Regions from separate parts of the Enterobacter cloacae complex sp. 385G4 genome, predicted to be linked through region 3. Evidence: predicted binding sites of a transcription regulator. Region 3 holds the regulator's gene; each other region holds the start of a gene.

Region 1 (6,145 bases), on a different contig from region 3:
GAAGGTGACAGCACCGTTGACGTGGCAAATACCCTGATTGACTGGTGCAAAGCCCGCGGTGAAGCGGTTGTCGCCAGCCAGGACTGGCACCCGGCGAACCACGGCAGCTTTGCCAGCCAGCACAACGTTGAGCCTTTCACCCAGGGTGAACTCGACGGTCTGGCGCAAACCTTCTGGCCGGATCACTGCGTGCAGCAGACCGAAGGAGCGGAGCTGCACCCGCTTCTGAATCAGAAGGCCATCGACGCGGTGTTCCATAAAGGTGAAAACCCGGTTATCGACAGCTACAGCGCGTTTTTCGATAACGGGCATCGCCAGAAGACGGCGCTGGACGCGTGGTTACGTCACCATGAAATCACGGAGCTGATCGTGCTGGGTCTGGCGACGGATTACTGCGTGAAGTTCACCGTGCTGGACGCGCTCCAGCTGGGTTATACCGTTAGCGTCATCACCGACGGCTGTCGCGGGGTGAACATTCAACCACAGGACAGCGCTCAGGCATTTATGGATATGGCCGCCGAAGGTGCCACGCTGTATACGCTGGCAGACTGGCAGGAAACGCAGGCGTAGCCTTTTAAGCCGGGTGGCGCTGATGCTTACCCGGCCTACCTTTCCCCGTAGGCCGGGTAAGGCGCAGCCGCCACCCGGCAAAACACCCCCTCCGATCCCCATAAAGTGAACTCCCTCGCATCCTCAGCGAAGCGGCAATGCTATTCTCTTCAGGCTGTTTTTTCGCCACGCCTTTTCTGTGGCGTGGTTATTTTTATTAAGTCAAAGAGGAACTTGTATGAAACGTTTGCCCCTGCTGGCAGCATTACCCTTGCTTTGCGCGTCGCTTGCTTCCGCCGCGCCTCTGATGTCCGTGGGCTACTTTAACGGGGGTGGCGATGTCACCGCCGGACCGGGTGGCGATATCAATAAACTGGACGTTCGCCAGATCACCCACCTGAACTACTCGTTTGGGCTTGTTTATAACAACGAGAAAGACGAGACCAACCCCGCGCTGAAAGATCCGGCGAAGCTGCATCAAATCTGGCTTTCGCCAAAAGTGGCGTCCGATCTGGCCCTTATCCCGACCCTGCGTAAACAAAACCCGAACCTGAAAGTCCTGCTCTCCGTTGGCGGCTGGGGGGCACGCGGTTTCTCTGGCGCAGCGGCAACCCAGGAGAGTCGCGCGGTGTTTATCCGCTCCGCGAAGGAAATTGTTGAGAAATACGGTCTGGACGGGATCGATCTCGACTGGGAATATCCGGTCAACGGCGCGTGGGGGCTGGTTGCAAGCCAGCCCGCCGACAGGGATAACTTCACCGCCCTGCTGAAAGAGATGCGCGACGCGTTCGGGCAGAAAAAGCTGGTGACCATTGCGGTGGGCGCGAATGCGGAAAGTCCGAAAAGCTGGGTGGATGTCAAAGCCATCGCCCCGCTCCTCGACTACATCAACCTGATGACCTACGACATGGCGTACGGGACACAGTACTTCAACGCGAACCTGTATGACTCCAGCGCCTGGCCAACGGTGGCTGCCGCCGACAAATACAGCGTCGATTTTGTGGTGAACAACTATCTGGCCGCCGGACTTAAGCCGAAGCAGATGAACCTCGGGATCGGTTTTTACGGCCGCGTACCGAAACGTGCGGTTGAACCGGGCATTGACTGGAGCAAGCCGGACGCGCAAAAAAATCCGGTCACCCAGCCCTACTTTGGACCGCAGGAGATCGCCCTGTTTAAGTCGCTCGGCTATGACCTGACTAAAGATACCTACGTGAAGTACAACGATATCGTGAAGAAGCTGCTGAACGATCCGCAGAAGCGTTTTACCGAGCACTGGGACGACCAGGCGAAGGTACCGTGGCTCTCGGTAAAGGGTGCCGATGGCAACGCGCTGTTTGCGATTTCGTATGAGAATCCGCGTTCTGTCGCGATCAAGGCGGACTACATCAAAGAGAAAGGCCTCGCCGGGGCGATGTTCTGGGAGTACGGAGCGGACGACAATAATCAGTTAGCGAAACAGCTGGCGGAGTCGCTCGGGATCCCGCACTAAGGTGTATTGTGCCGGGTGGCGCTAACGCTTACCCGGCCTGCATGTAGAGCATTATTTGAAAGTCGCAATCGGCTTCGGCGTGATGCCAAAATCTTCTTTCAGCTCGCGCTTGCTCTTCATCACCATCTGACCGTTAGTGTCGATAGTCATGTGTTGCGCATCGGTGTTATTGCGCGCCTGCCACAGCATCACCAGCTGCAAACTGTTCTCTTTTTGCTCAGGCGTGAGCGCCACACCGTCCGGCCATTTTCCCAGCTCAACGGCGGTCACCAGACGCTGATAAACTTCCGGGGTCATCCCGTTAATCATGTCCTCAATATTCACGATCTCTCCCTTTCAAAGGAATAATTTGCTGAATCGTTTTTTCAACCCTTAATCTGGTCGCCGTTTTCATCATCGGTGAAGCTCATTGAGGCTGAATTCACGCAGAAACGCTCACCCGTTGGCTGAGGACCATCCGGGAAGACGTGCCCCAGGTGCGCGTCGCAGTTACCGCAGCGAATTTCCGTGCGCACCATACCGTGCGACGAGTCGGTCAGATAGCGGATTGCGTCATCGCTCACCGGCTCGTAAAAGCTCGGCCAGCCGCAGCCGGAGTCGTATTTCGTTTGTGAATTGAACAGCGGGGCATCGCAGACCAGACAGTGATAGACACCGTCTCGCTTGTTGTGCAGTAATCGCCCGGTAAATGGCGGCTCCGTGCCGTGATTCTGGGTCACGTAAAACTGCATTTCGGTGAGGTTTTTTTTCAGATCGTCAGGGTTATGTTGGTTCGACATATGCTTACATCTCGCTGTAGAAACAGACATCTTTTAACCCGGATTCTAACAAAACATTAACACCCTTGCGTGCACTTTTGTTCTAAACTTATGTGTCGCGAAAAGGCGGTCAGGCAATTGTGATCACGTTCACATTTTTATCCTGCGAGGACTTTAAAATTCCGGGCGCAGCCCCCATGTGGTTGCAAGCTCAAAGGGAAAGTGAGGCGAGTCAGTCGCACAAACGTTAGTCACAGGATTGATTTGTCGCAATGATTGACACGATTCCGCTTGACGCTGCGTAAGGTTTTTGTAATTTTACAGGCAACCTTTTATTCACTAACAAATAGCTGGTGGAATATATGACTATCAAAGTAGGTATCAACGGTTTTGGCCGTATCGGCCGTATTGTTTTCCGTGCTGCTCAGAAACGTTCTGACATCGAAATCGTTGGTATCAACGATCTCCTGGACGCTGAATACATGGCGTACATGCTGAAGTACGACTCAACTCACGGTCGTTTCGACGGCACCGTTGAAGTGAAAGACGGCCACCTGGTTGTTAACGGCAAAACCATCCGCGTTACTGCTGAGAAAGACCCAGCTAACCTGAAATGGAACGAAATCGGTGTTGACGTTGTTGCTGAAGCAACCGGTATCTTCCTGACCGACGAAACTGCACGTAAACACATCACTGCGGGTGCGAAGAAAGTTGTTCTGACTGGTCCTTCCAAAGACAACACCCCAATGTTCGTTCGCGGTGCAAACTTCGAAACTTACGCTGGCCAGGACATCGTTTCTAACGCATCCTGCACCACCAACTGCCTGGCACCGCTGGCTAAAGTGATCAACGACAACTTCGGCATCATCGAAGGTCTGATGACTACCGTTCACGCGACCACCGCTACTCAGAAAACCGTTGACGGCCCGTCTCACAAAGACTGGCGCGGCGGCCGTGGCGCGGCTCAGAACATCATCCCATCCTCTACCGGTGCTGCTAAAGCTGTAGGTAAAGTACTGCCAGAACTGAATGGCAAACTGACTGGTATGGCGTTCCGCGTTCCAACTCCTAACGTATCCGTTGTTGACCTGACCGTTCGTCTGGAAAAAGCTGCTTCTTATGAAGAAATTAAGAAAGCAATCAAAGCTGCTTCCGAAGGCCCAATGAAAGGCGTTCTGGGTTACACCGAAGACGACGTTGTATCTACCGATTTCAACGGCGAAGTGTGCACTTCCGTGTTCGATGCTAAAGCAGGTATCGCACTGAACGACAACTTCGTGAAACTGGTTTCCTGGTACGACAACGAAACCGGCTACTCTAACAAAGTACTGGACCTGATCGCTCACATCTCCAAATAAGTTGAGATGAGTGATTGATCCAAAAAGGCGACTTCGGTCGCCTTTTTTATTGTTTTTTAGACAGAGGATTGCTTAATGATAAATAAAATTTTTGCACTTCCGGTAGTCGAACAACTTACCCCTGTGCTCTCCCGCCGTCAGATTGACGGTGCCGACGTTATCGTCGTTGACCACCCGCGCGTTAAAGCCTCCGTGGCGCTGAACGGCGCGCACCTGCTCTCCTGGAAACCGGAAGGCGAAGCGGAAGCGCTGTGGCTGAGTGACGCCACCTCGTTCAAAAAAGGGGATGCGATTCGCGGCGGCGTACCGATCTGCTGGCCGTGGTTTGGCCCGTCCGCACAGCCGGGTTTGCCTTCTCACGGTTTCGCCCGTAACCAGCAGTGGACGCTGAAAGCACATAACGAAGATGACAACGGCGCAGTACTGACCTTTGAGCTGCAGGCTAATGATGAAACCCGCGCCCTGTGGCCGCATGATTTCACCCTGTATGCCCGCTTCAAACTGGGTCAGAGCTGCGAGATTGAGCTGGAAGCTCATGGCGAGTTCGAGACCACCTCTGCCCTGCATACCTACTTCAACGTGGGTGACATCAATGCAGTGAAGGTGAGCGGCCTGGGCGATACCTTTATCGACAAAGTTGATAACGCGAAGGAAGGTAAGCTGAGCGACGGCGTTCAGACGTTCCCTGACCGTACTGACCGCGTCTATTTGCATCCGGAAGCGTGCAGCGTGATCCACGACGGTGCTCTGAACCGCGGCATTGAGGTGGTTCATCACCATCACAGCAACGTGGTGGGCTGGAACCCGGGGCCTGCACTCTCCATCAGCATGGCCGACATCCCTGATGACGGTTACAAAACGTTCGTCTGCGTGGAAACGGCCTGCGTAACCACCCCGCAGAAAGCGAGCGAGGAAAAGCCGTCTCGTTTAGGGCAGACAATTCGCATCGTTAAGCGATAAGGTCGCTGCACCACACCAAAGCAAACGGGGCGCAAGCGCCCCGTTTTGATGCAATGATTGCACCGCGATAATGCACAATCAGAACTTGTAGGTCACGCCCACCGAGAAGATGCCAGCCCAGGACTTATCAACCATCGGGCTATCCTTCACTTCGTCGCTCAGACGCTCGTAACGGCCGGTACCGTAGACGTTCCAGTCGCCAAGGAAGTTATAGCTCGCGGTCAGCTCCAGGTAAGGATCCCAGCCATCATCGGCGCTGTAGCTTTTCAGCCCACTGCGGCGGGACTCGTTTTTAGAGACGCCGTAGTAATAGTCGTTGTAGTTTTCACTGTTGTACTGCACGCCGATACCCGGCGTCAGGGTGAGCCCACCGTTGGTATAGCGATACAACCACGCCAGATCCCAGATAAAGCCGTTGCTGTTATCCAGCGTATCACCCGCCAGGGCCGTACGGAGGAAGCCATACTGGGTGTTATGCACGTATGAAAGCCCGGCCATCATGGAGCTTTTGCGCTTGTCGAGCTGGCGAAGCGCGTGGCTGTCGCTGTCGCCTGGCTTGAAGTGCGTTGGATCGTAGTAGGCCATGATAGAGAGCTTATCGGCCGTATCGTTCCACAGATAGTAGCCGCCGCCGAGACCGCGGAACCAGAAGTTATCGCCTTCATAGGTGATAACGGGTACAGGATAAACATCGCGGTCATACTGTTTGTATGGGCTGTTAATGACGCCAACGCCCGCACCCACCGTCCACTGACTTTCCGCCTGAGCGGTGCTAACTGCGGTCGCGGCAAGGATGCCCAATGCCAGAAGTTTGAGTTTGGTCACAATCCATTCTTTCCTGTAGTCAAATAATCAGCGGGTGAAGTGTAACCGCCATTCCCGTACATCCCAAAATTTTTTGCCTGCTAATCAGTCTGATTAACCCATTATTTTTAACTTTTCAGATGACAACCCGCTTTCATTTATATGACCGATGCATGAAAAACGTGCTTGAGCCTTATAACCAGGGTGGAAATTTTTGGATGAGT
Region 2 (6,145 bases), on a different contig from region 3:
GTAGAAGTAAGCCGCCAGCCCATAAGGCGTGTTATTCGCACGCTGGATAACTTCATCTTCCGAGGTGAAGCGGAAACACGCCGCAACCGGACCAAACGTCTCTTCTTCTGCCAGCTTCATGCCTTCGTGACAGTCGCCCAGCACGGTTGGCATCCAGAAATTACCGCCCAGCGGATGGGGTTTGCCGCCCGCCAGCACGGTCGCCCCTCGTGTGACAGCATCTTCAACATGCTCACGGACCTTGTCGACCGCGGCGGATTCAATCAGCGGCCCGACGACGACGCCGTCCTCAAGGCCATTCCCCACCTTAAGGGCATTAACCGCATCTGCGAGCTTATTCACAAACTTGTCGTAGACGGTTTCCTGAATGTAGAAGCGGTTCACGCTGACGCAGACCTGCCCGGCATTGCGGAATTTATTGGCAATTGCGCCTTTTACCGCAGCCTCGATGTCGGCATCCTCAAAGACGATATACGGAGCATTTCCCCCCAGCTCCATCGAGACTTTTTTCATGGTTTCTGCGGCGTTGCGCACCAGCGTTTTGCCGACGGAGGTCGAACCGGTAAAGGAGATTTTACGCACATCGTGGCTGGCCATGATCGCATCGCTGATTTCATGGGTATTTCCGGCCACCGCGTTGAGCACACCGTCGGGCACGCCCGCCTGTTTTGCCAGCGTCAGCAGCGCAAAGGCGCTGAGCGGCGTGTTATTGGCCGGTTTGATGACACCGGTACACCCGGCTGCCAGCGCCGGGCCTAGCTTGCGGGTGAGCATCGCCATCGGGAAGTTCCACGGCGTGATGGCCGCGACCACGCCGATGGGCTCACGGGTCGCCAGAATGCGCGAGCCGGGCTTGATTGGCGGAATAATCTCACCGTTCGCGCGCTTGGCCTCTTCGGCAAACCACTGGATAAAGCTGGCGGCATACTCCACTTCCCCTTCCGCCTCTTTCAGGGGCTTGCCCTGCTCGGTGGTCATTAACCGCCCGAGCCAGCTTTTATTTTCAATAATCAGTTCGTACCAGCGGTACAGAATCGCCGAACGCTCTTTCGCGGTTTTGGCACGCCATGCCGGGAAGGCTTTGGTGGCCGCTGCGATCGCTTCTTCGGTTTGCGCTTTCCCCGCTTTCGCAACTTTAGCGATGACCTCACCGGTCGCGGGGTTCAGCACATCAAACGTTGTGTCCAGCGTTTTCCAGATGCCGTCGACCAGATAGCCGGTCTGAAAAAGGGTGTTGTCCTGAAGCGCCTGAGTCGTCATGTGTCCTCCCTTCCTGAATGTAAGTACGTGCTGGAATAAGTATAGCCACAAAAAAACCGGCGCTTTTGGCGTCGGTTTTTTTACTTCAGTCAGTTATCCGTGAGGGCATTCTGGTAGCGATGCAGCATAAACACCAGCCGCCCTACCGGCTCGGTCACCTGTGGCGGCGCTTGCCAGTGCTTGAGTTTTTCCTGATAAATATCCAGTTCTTCAAGCAGTTGGGTAAAGTAACGACGGCGTTTGTCGTCACTGCTGGCGGAAAGCACATGGTCGGCGGTACGACGCAGCTGACGGTGGAAGGCCGAGAGATCGTCGTTGATCGGCACCGGCGCGTTGCGCAGACGCTGGTGCGCGATGATCATGGTTAACGCCAGGCGGAACTTCGCTATGTCGCCCGGGAACTTGTTCAGCAGTAAAAACAGCTGCTGGTAGAGCGCGGGCAGGTGGTTCTCTTTACGACGCGCGGTATTGGTAGTCATCGACGACACGGCAGCCGATACAAACTGGTTCAGCAATACGCGCCCCGTCCGCGCCTGCGAGTTATCCCGGACCAGCAGAATCACCATCATCGCCAGGAAGCAGCCCACCAGCTGACCCAGCGCGCTGTCGAGGAACTGGCTGAAGTGGAAGGTCATCGGGTTATCCAGCACGATGATGTTAATCGTACTCGCCAGCGCCCCCAGCGATCCCAGGCGGCGCTTTTGCACTTCAATGCCGATAAAGAACGCCATCACTGCCAGGCTAATACAGAGCAGCAGCATGCTCTGCTGCGTCGACGGGATGATGACCAGGAAATAGAGCGCGCCTATCGGCAGCGCGGCGATGGTGCCGTAGAGGAAATCAATGGCGACCATGCGCGGGTTAGGCAGACGCATCGCCAGTGCGGTCACGACGGCAATCATCACCATCGCGCCGCTGCCGGACGTCCAGCCCGTCCACAGCCAGAACAGCGTGCCGAGCATACAGGCAAGCGTGGTACGCCAGAAGTTGACCATCGCGTGATGGCGCTCGGCAGACTCCGCCTTGATCACCACTTCGCCCTGGAGCACCTCTTCTTCCGCCGCGCTGATTTTGGTGTTACCGATCACGCCGCGCTTAAGCAGCAGATAGCGCGTTGCGGCCCCAACCCAGGTGTAGATCGTCACCGGCGTCTCGCGCTCCCCGGTCCAGGCAATCACCCGGCGCATGCGCTTAAGCTGCTTATGCACGTCCTGTACGGTCTCTACCGGCTCGGCAAACAGCTCACGGAACGTGTCGGTGACCGCTTCCGGGCGGGTGTTCTGGATAAGATAGGTTTCGCAGGCCTGGGTAATCAGCGTTAAGGAGACGGTATTCAGGGCTTTAAGGCGACGATTCGCCCGCGCCCAGCGAGACGACTCCATATTGAGGTTGCTGCGCATCCCTTCCAGCGCCTGCGTACGACGAACCAGCCCGCTCCAGGCTTTATCCACCTCTTCGCTGTCGCCGTGTTTAATGCACAGCTGCATCAGCTGGTACTGGGCAACGATCAGCGCGTCCAGCTCGCGATCCACCTCTTGCTTGATCGAGCGCGGGGAGAAAAGCAGGTCAGCCACGATCGCGCAGACAATACCAATCACAATCTCGCTGCAGCGCTCCACGGCAAACTGCGGCGCGAGCAGCGGTTCGCTTTGGATGGTGATGACAATGATCAGCGCGGTATAGCCCGCCAGCCCCCAGGCGTAGGAGTTCTCCACTTTTACCAGAGACGAGACCCAGGTGCAGAAGCCTGCCCAGATGCAGCACACCATTAGCATCAGCAGCGGCGTGCGGATCATCAGAATAATAATGGTCAGCGCCGCGAAACAGCCGATAAACGTCCCGATGATACGCAGCATCCCGCGATAGCGGATCGCACCAGAGTAGGGTTCTCCACCCGCGGCGAAGGCAGGGCCCGCCGCGACAATCGCGGCGGTCAGCACCGCCCAGCGAGGGGTTTCAAGCTGGAAGTGGAAGCCAACGAACAGCGCCAGCACGATGGCGCACGCCAGCTTCACGGCGAAGCGAATGTGCTGGCTGGCGATGGAAAAGATACCCATGGCGATTAACCAAACTCGCGCAGGCGATGGGCAATTTTACGGAAGAGGGAGTCCTGGCTGGCATCCCGATCTTTTTCTCCGGTGATCACCACCGTCGCCGTGGTACCCGCTGGCCACAGGTTGCCCTGCTGCTCATCCAGATGAATACGTACCGGCACGCGTTGCGCCAGACGCACCCACTCCAGGTTAGAATCCACCGTCGCCATCCCTTTGGCATCGTTAGAGCTGCTGGAGTTGGTTACCCCTGCGGCAACGCTGTCGACGGTACCTTTAAAGACGCGGTTGCTGCCAAGCGGCGTGACTTCTGCGCGATAACCCGGACGAACGCCCTCCAGCTTGGTCTCTTCCATATAGGCGAGCACGTAGAAGGAGTTCTGTTTAACCAGCGCCACGGCGGTTGAGCCACGGGTGATAAACTCCCCGGCATAGACGTTCAGGTTGGTCACCCAGCCATCGGCCGGCGCGCGGATCACGGTACGCTCTAGGTCGAGCTTCGCCAGATCGCGCGTTGCCTGCGCTTTCGCTAACTGGTGCAGCACGGTTTGCAGCACGTTGTTGGACTGGTCAATCTCTTCGCGGGACATGGCCTGAACGCCAAGCTGGTTACGACGGCCTGCCTCACGGCGTTTCTCTGCGGCCAGCGCCTGGTAATAGGCCACGTCTGCTTCTGCTTCCTCCAGCGCCTTCTGGTAACGAGGCTGGTCGATGGTGAACAGGACCTGATCTTTCTTCACCAGCTGGTTATCGTGAACGTTAACCGCCGTGATAAGGCCGGCCACGTCGGGGGCAATTGCCACCACATCGGCGCTAAAGCGCGCGTCACGCGTCCACGGTGATTCGGTGTAATAAACCCAGGCGCGAAAAATAGCGATGAACGCGAGGATAACCAGCGCCATGGTAATGGCGGTGCGGGAGATTTTTCTTGTTAGCGTTTTCACATCAACCTCAGACAAACATGCGCGATATCAGGTAAAACAGGCAGCAATACAGCGCGGTATTGAACAATGCAGGGTGCCAGACGAAATCGTAGATCCCGGTAGGGACCAGCACCTTGCGCACCAGCCAGAAGATCGCCAGTGATAAAAGAAGCTCGAAAAATATCGGTGGGAACGACAGACCGAACACCACGATAACGGGAAACAGACTCATGTTGACCTTGATAAGAGAGAGTGCAGGCTTCAGAATTTTTTAGCGCACGCCACCGCAGGAGAGCAAGAAACGCCGGGCGAGAATGGCGCAGCCGTTATGTAATTAATAATATATTAACGTAACTGTTATGCTGTTATCTATCATATGTGATCTAAATCACTTTTAAGCCAGAGTGAACAATGGAACGTTTAAAACGCATGTCCGTCTTCGCCAAAGTGGTTGAACTCGGCTCATTTACCGCCGCTGCGCGCCAGCTTCAGATGAGCGTCTCATCCATCAGCCAGACGGTGTCCAAACTGGAAGATGAGCTTCAGGTTAAGCTGCTCAACCGCAGCACCCGCAGCATCGGGTTGACGGAAGCCGGTAAAATTTACTATCAGGGCTGTCGCCGCATGCTGCATGAAGTGCAGGATGTTCACGAACAACTCTATGCCTTTAACAACACGCCCATCGGCACGCTGCGTATAGGGTGTTCTTCAACTATGGCACAAAATGTTCTCGCTGCCATGACGGCGGACATGCTGAAAGAGTACCCTGGGCTTACCGTCAATCTGGTGACGGGCATCCCTGCCCCAGACCTGATCGCCGATGGATTAGACGTGGTGATCCGCGTTGGCGCGTTGCAGGACTCCAGCCTGTTCTCACGTCGCCTCGGAAGCATGCCGATGGTGGTCTGTGCCTCGAAGAGCTATCTGGCGCAGTACGGTGTGCCGGAGAAACCTGCCGATCTCGCTAACCACTCCTGGCTGGAGTACAGCGTCCGCCCCGATAATGAATTTGAACTGATTGCTCCGGAAGGGATCTCCACCAGGCTGCTGCCGGAAGGCCGGTTCGTCACCAACGATCCGATGACCATTTCGCGCTGGCTGGTGGCCGGCGCCGGGATCGCCTACGTGCCGCTGATGTGGGTGATCAATGAGATCAACAGCGGCGTGCTGGAGATCCTCTTCCCGCGCTATCAGTCCGATCCACGCCCGGTCTACGCCCTGTATACCGAGAAGGACAAGCTGCCCCTCAAAGTACAGGTGTGTATTAACTATCTGACCGACTATTTTGTCGACGTAGCAGAGCTGTTTCAGGGAATGCGCGGAAGAAGAAAGGAATAAGTAATTAATTTCTGAAATATCCGCGCCATTAATATTTCAGGATGAAGCCGGCCTTCATCCAGGAATATTCTTTAGCTTCTATCAGGAATAGCGAATTGACACTGCCGCCGCCTGCCCTTTACCTTATAAACAGTCTGGCATTCAGACTGTTATTATTTTGTTGCTGATTTGAATAATAAAATGTATTTCGCAGGATGACGTTAAACAAGGAAACGAAATGAATCTATTTGAACAAACACCGCCGTCACGCAGGCGCTACGGACTCGCCGCGTTCATTGGCTTAATTGCAGGAATTGTCTCCGCGTTTGTCAAATGGGGAGCCGAGGTACCACTCCCGCCACGCAGTCCCACCGATTTATTTACCGGCGCATGCGGCCCTGAGCAATTAATAAGAGCCGCAGGCCAAATAGATTGCTCCCGCAATTTTTTAAATCCACCCTATGTTTTTTTACGCGACTGGCTGGGCGTAGTTGATCCTAACGCAGCAGTTTATACCTTTGCCGGACATATATTTAACTGGGTCGGCGTCACGCATATTATTTTCTCAATCGTCTTCGCGGTTGGGTATTGTGT
Region 3 (6,145 bases):
TAGAGAGGAATCATTAGCCTGAGAGTAATAATCAAGGTAAAGATTTGTGATCGGGATCAGTTCATGCTTCGGAAAAACGGGCTAAACGGGGTACAATTCGGAAGGTATAGTAAATTTCTGACAAGAATCAGCATCGCCCTTATGACCCAAATCATTCCATCAGACTTCGACATTGCAGCCGAAGAGAGCGCAGAGTTCGTGCCCATGCGCGGCGTGGCTAACCCCCACCTGCAAACCATGCTGCCGCGCCTGATCCGCCGCAAGGTGCAGTTCACCCCGCACTGGCAGCGCCTGGATTTGCCGGACGGCGACTTTTTAGATCTCGCCTGGAGCGAAGATCCGGATCGGGCCAGACATAAACCCCGTCTGGTGGTGTTTCACGGTCTGGAAGGCAGCCTGCACAGCCCTTACGCACACGGTCTCATTGAGGCGGCGAAAGCCCGCGGCTGGCTTGGGGTGGTGATGCATTTTCGCGGATGCAGCGGCGAGCCTAATCGTCAGAAACGTATTTATCACTCGGGTGAAACCGAGGACGGCACCTGGTTCCTGCGCTGGCTAAGAGACAATTTCGGCGAGGCGCCAACGGCAGCGGTGGGGTATTCGCTGGGCGGCAATATGCTGGCCTGCCTGCTGGCGAAGGAGAGCGACGCCGTACCGCTGGATGCGGCGGTCATTGTCTCTGCGCCATTTATGCTGGAGCAGTGCAGCTATCATATGGAAAAGGGGTTTTCGCGGGTCTACCAGCGCTACCTGCTCAACCTGCTGAAAGCCAACGCCGCGCGCAAGCTGAAGGCCTATCCGGATACGCTGCCTGTGACGCTGCAACAGCTCAAACGCGTGAAGCGCCTGCGCGAGTTTGATGATTTGATCACCTCGAAAATTCACGGCTTTGCCGATGCGATTGACTATTACCGTCAGTGCAGCGCCATGCCTTTACTGAATCTAATCACGAAACCCACGCTGATTATCCACGCCAAAGATGATCCGTTTATGGATCATCACTCGATCCCGGCGCCCGATCATCTGCCGGCCAACGTGGAGTATCAGCTCACCCAATTCGGCGGACATGTCGGCTTTGTTAGCGGCACGCTGCGTCGGCCAAAAATGTGGCTTGAGACGCGAATTCCCGACTGGTTAACGGCATATCTGGACGGTAAATAATGATTATTCCCTGGCAGGATCTGGCTCCCGAAACGCTCGATAATCTGATTGAAAGCTTTGTCTTGCGCGAAGGCACCGATTATGGTGAACATGAGCGTTCGCTTGAGCAAAAGGTCAACGATGTAAAACGCCAGCTGAAAAGCGGCGACGTGGTGCTGGTGTGGTCAGAACTGCATGAGACGGTCAATATCATGCCCCGCAACGCGTTTCACGGCTGATCTTCCAACCTTTTCCGTCAGGGAGTTGCTATGTCTGCCAGACATCCCATTATTGCCGTTACGGGGTCGAGTGGTGCGGGAACCACCACCACCAGCCTCGCTTTTCGCAAGATTTTCGCCCAGCTGAATCTCCGTTCGGCGGAGGTCGAAGGCGACAGCTTTCACCGCTATACGCGGCCTGAGATGGACATGGCGATCCGCAAGGCACGCGATTTGGGTAAACACATCAGCTACTTTGGCCCGGAAGCCAATGATTTCGGCCTGCTGGAGCAAACCTTCCGCGAATACGGTCAGAGCGGTACCGGGCAGTCCCGTAAGTATCTGCACACCTACGACGAAGCCGTACCCTGGAACCAGGTCCCCGGCACGTTCACGCCCTGGCAGCCGCTGCCGGAACCGACCGACGTGCTGTTTTACGAAGGGCTACACGGCGGCGTTGTGACGCCTCAGCACGACGTGGCGCGCCACGTGGATTTGCTGGTGGGGGTGGTGCCAATTGTTAACCTTGAGTGGATCCAGAAGCTGACGCGCGACATGAGCGAGCGCGGCCATTCGCGCGAGGCGGTAATGGACTCGGTGGTGCGCTCCATGGAAGATTACATCAATTATCTCACGCCGCAGTTCTCCCGCACGCACATTAACTTCCAGCGCGTGCCGACGGTGGACACTTCCAATCCGTTCGCGGCGAAAAGCATCCCGTCGCTGGATGAGAGCTTTGTGGTGATCCACTTCCGCAATCTTGAAGGCATTGATTACCCCTGGCTGCTGGCGATGCTGCAGGGCTCGTTTATTTCCCACATGAATACGTTAGTGGTTCCCGGTGGAAAAATGGGGCTTGCAATGGAGCTGATCATGACGCCGCTGGTGGAGCGACTGATGGAAGGGAAGCAGATCGCGTGAACATGTTCCCTCTCCCCGTGGGAGAGGGTTAGGGTGAGGGCATCAACACGCACGATGCCCCAATAATTAAGCCTCGATCACTTCATACGAATGGGTGATTTTTACCGCTTTCTCCAGCATTAACGCCACAGAGCAGTATTTCTCCGCAGAGAGATCCACCGCGCGTGAGACCGCCGCGTCTTTCAGTTCTTTCCCGGTGACAACAAAGTGCAGATTAATGTGGGTGAACAGGCGTGGCGCCTCTTCGCGGCGTTCTGACGTGAGTTTGACCTCACAATCCGTCACGTCATGACGACCTTTTTGCAGAATCGACACCACGTCGATCGCGCTGCATCCGCCTGCCGCCATCAGCACCATTTCCATTGGGCTTGGAGCTTTATCGCCGGAGTTACCATCCATCAAAATCTGGTGTCCTGATGCGGACTCGCCCAGGAACGTTAAACCTTCAACCCACTTCACGCGCGCTTGCATATTCATTAACTCCAACGTTGCATTTTTGGTGACAGATTACGCGTGCGTTACATTTCTCGCAATGGAAGGCGACCTGCATCATGCTGAAGCGAGACACCAGGAGACACGCGGCAAAAGCTATGCTAAAACACTCAGGATGCTACAGTAATACATTGACGTTACACATGTATGCAGAGGACATCAAACTTTACTGGCTGCGAAACGTTACGACAGCCGACTTCCCAGGGTATGGGTAAGAATTCGATTGCAACCCCAGAGTCCGGATGCATCTGATGACTCTGGTGACAGCTTATAACAGAGGATAACAGCGCATGGTGCTTGGCAAACCGCAAACAGACCCGACTCTCGAATGGTTCTTGTCTCATTGCCACATTCATAAGTACCCATCGAAGAGCACGCTGATTCACCAGGGTGAAAAAGCGGAAACGTTGTATTACATCGTCAAAGGCTCGGTGGCAGTGCTGATCAAAGATGAGGAAGGCAAAGAGATGATCCTTTCCTATCTGAACCAGGGCGATTTTATCGGTGAACTGGGCCTGTTTGAAGAAGGCCAGGAACGTAGCGCCTGGGTTCGTGCAAAGACAGCATGTGAAGTGGCTGAAATTTCTTATAAGAAATTCCGTCAGCTGATTCAGGTTAACCCTGACATCCTGATGCGTCTTTCTTCCCAGATGGCGCGCCGTCTGCAGGTGACGTCAGAGAAAGTGGGTAACCTCGCCTTCCTGGACGTGACTGGCCGTATTGCGCAGACTCTGCTGAACCTGGCGAAACAGCCAGACGCGATGACCCACCCGGACGGCATGCAAATTAAAATTACCCGTCAGGAAATCGGTCAGATCGTCGGTTGCTCCCGCGAAACGGTGGGCCGTATTCTGAAAATGCTGGAAGATCAAAACCTGATCTCCGCCCACGGTAAAACCATCGTGGTTTACGGAACCCGTTAATCCTGCCTAAACGGCGTGCCATCGCGAGGTGTCACGCCGTTTTTGTCTCTTTTCCCCATGTGGCGCAGGCTGATCTATCACCCGGAAGTTAACTACGCACTACGACAAACGCTGGTGCTGTGTCTTCCCGTGGCCGTGGGCCTGATCCTGGGACATCTTCAGCAGGGCCTGCTGTTTTCTCTCGTCCCCGCCTGCTGCAACATTGCCGGTCTGGACACGCCCCATAAACGCTTTTTCAAACGTCTGATAATTGGCGGCTCGCTGTTTGCTGGCTGTAGCCTCGCGGTGCAGCTTCTGCTGGCTCGTGATATTCCCCTGCCGCTGATCCTGACCGTGCTGGCGATGACCCTCGGCGTCACCGCCGAAATCAGCTCGCTCCATGCCCGTCTGCTTCCCGCGTCACTCATTGCGGCCATCTTCACCCTGAGCCTCGCCGGTAATATGCCTGTGTGGGAGCCGCTGCTGATCTACGCCCTCGGCACGCTGTGGTACGGGCTGTTTAACTGGTTCTGGTTCTGGCTGTGGCGGGAGCAGCCGCTGCGCGAATCTCTGAGCCTGCTCTACGTGCAGCTTGCGGATTACTGTGAAGCCAAATACACCCTGCTCACCCAGCATACGGATCCGGAAAAATCCTTACCGCCGCTGCTGACGCGCCAGCAAAAGGTGGTAGACCTGATAAGCCAGTGCTATCAGCAGCTGCATATGCTCGCCGCCAACAAGAACCACGAATATAAACGGCTGTTGCGCACCTTTCAGGTGGGGCTGGATCTTCAGGAGCATATCTCCGTTAGCCTTCACCACCCGCAGGAGGTGCAAAAGCTGGTTGAGCGCAGCCATGCCGAAGCGGTGATCCGCTGGAACGCACAAACCGTCTCCGCGCGCCTGCGGGTGCTGGCCGATGATATTCTCTACCACCGCTACCCCACGCGCTTTAACATGGACAAACAGCTCGGCGCGCTGGAGAAAATCGCCCGTCAGCACCCGGATAACCCGGTCGGCCAGTTTGCCGCCTGGCACTTCAGCCGCATCGCCCGTGTGCTGCGCACCCAGCGCCCGCTTTATTCCCGTGACCTGATGGCGGATAAACAGAAACGTCTGCCGCTGCTGCCGGCGCTGAGAAGCTACCTGTCTCTGAAATCTTCCGCTCTGCGCAACGCTGCAAGGATTAGCGTCATGCTCAGTATCGCCAGCCTGATGGGCATGGCGCTCCACCTGCCGAAACCGTACTGGATCTTAATGACCGTGCTGTTTGTTACCCAGAACGGCTATGGCGCCACGCGGGTGCGCATTCTGCACCGGGCAGGCGGCACGATGGCGGGGCTGATTATTGCGGGCGTGACGCTGCATTTTCACGTGCCCGAGGGCTATACCCTGGCGGGCATGCTGGCGATCACCCTGGTAAGCTATCTAATCATTCGCAAAAACTACGGCTGGGCGATGGTGGGCTTTACGGTGACGGCGGTATATACCCTTCAGTTGCTGACGCTTAACGGCGAACAGTTCATCGTTGCCCGCCTGATCGACACGCTGATTGGCTGCCTGATCGCCTTTGGCGGCATGGTCTGGCTGTGGCCGCAGTGGCAGAGCGGGCTGCTGAGGCAGAACGCCCACGACGCGCTGGAGGCCGACCAGCAGGCCATTCGCCTGATCCTGAGCGACGATCCGCAGCCTTCCCCGCTGGCGTATCAGCGGATGAAGGTCAACCAGGCGCACAACGCCCTGTTTAACTCGCTCAACCAGGCGATGCAGGAGCCGGGCTTTAACGCGCATTATCTGGCGGACATGAAGCTGTGGGTCACGCACAGCCAGTTTATCGTTGAGCACATTAACGCCATGACCACGCTGGCGCGCGAGCACACCATGCTGACGCCGAATCTGGCGCAGCGCTATTTGCAGTCCTGTGAAATTGCCCTGCAGCGGTGTCAGCAACGTCTGGAGTATGACGCGCCGGGCGAGTCGGGGGATTCGAACATTCTGGAGGCACCGGAGACGCTGACCCACGGCCCGATGAGCACCCTGGAGCAGCATTTGCAGCGCGTGCTGGGACATCTGAACACCATGCACACCATTTCGTCGGTGGCATGGCGTCAGCGCCCGCATCACGGCATTTGGTTAACGCGGCGGTTAAAGCGAACCGAGTATTAGCCTTTTACGATCTTCTCGACCGCTGCGGCAAAGCGGGTTAACCCGTCTTCTATATCCTTATCTTCCACCACCAGCGATGGCGCAAAGCGCATCACGTCAGGCCCGGCATTTAGCACCATCACCCCTTCGTGGGCGGCTGCGTGCAGGAAATCGCGCGCGCGGCCTTTGTACTGCGGCGTAAGCTCCGCACCAATCAGCAGCCCCATGCCGCGGATCTCGCTGAATACGTCGTACTTATTGTTAATCTGCTGGAGATGCTGCACAAACAGCTCGCGCTTCGCGCTAACGCCGTTCAGCACCTCTGGC

Evidence for each region. Region 3 encodes CRP, which controls carbon source genes, mostly activating them, when cyclic AMP is high. Its sites were predicted from a motif close to ATGTGANNNNNNTCACAT; they were not measured.
Region 1: the regulator CRP is predicted to act here: its motif matches at 2,938-2,955, upstream of msrB (peptide-methionine (R)-S-oxide reductase MsrB).
Region 2: the regulator CRP is predicted to act here: its motif matches at 4,611-4,628, upstream of aaeR (HTH-type transcriptional activator AaeR).

What each region holds. Positions count from the first base shown of each region.
Region 1 covers NZ_JBXWDD010000001.1:159,474-165,618, reverse strand. Annotated here, with positions in the region: gene pncA (bifunctional nicotinamidase/pyrazinamidase) at 1-570, shown strand, start outside; gene chiD (chitinase ChiD) at 788-2,041, shown strand; gene AC2FAJ_RS00915 (YeaC family protein) at 2,093-2,365, opposite strand; gene msrB (peptide-methionine (R)-S-oxide reductase MsrB) at 2,407-2,820, opposite strand; gene gapA (glyceraldehyde-3-phosphate dehydrogenase) at 3,162-4,157, shown strand; gene AC2FAJ_RS00900 (D-hexose-6-phosphate mutarotase) at 4,233-5,117, shown strand; gene AC2FAJ_RS00895 (MipA/OmpV family protein) at 5,196-5,942, opposite strand.
Region 2 covers NZ_JBXWDD010000004.1:310,244-316,388, forward strand. Annotated here, with positions in the region: gene AC2FAJ_RS14355 (NAD-dependent succinate-semialdehyde dehydrogenase) at 1-1,260, opposite strand, end outside; gene aaeB (p-hydroxybenzoic acid efflux pump subunit AaeB) at 1,350-3,317, opposite strand; gene aaeA (p-hydroxybenzoic acid efflux pump subunit AaeA) at 3,323-4,255, opposite strand; gene aaeX (p-hydroxybenzoic acid efflux pump operon protein AaeX) at 4,263-4,466, opposite strand; gene aaeR (HTH-type transcriptional activator AaeR) at 4,646-5,572, shown strand; gene AC2FAJ_RS14380 (YagU family protein) at 5,790-6,145, shown strand, end outside.
Region 3 covers NZ_JBXWDD010000015.1:20,323-26,467, forward strand. Annotated here, with positions in the region: gene AC2FAJ_RS22120 (hydrolase) at 142-1,161, shown strand; gene AC2FAJ_RS22125 (YheU family protein) at 1,161-1,379, shown strand; gene AC2FAJ_RS22130 (phosphoribulokinase) at 1,410-2,279, shown strand; gene AC2FAJ_RS22135 (OsmC family protein) at 2,346-2,750, opposite strand; gene crp (cAMP-activated global transcriptional regulator CRP) at 3,062-3,694, shown strand; gene AC2FAJ_RS22145 (YccS/YhfK family putative transporter) at 3,752-5,839, shown strand; gene argD (bifunctional acetylornithine/succinyldiaminopimelate transaminase) at 5,836-6,145, opposite strand, start outside.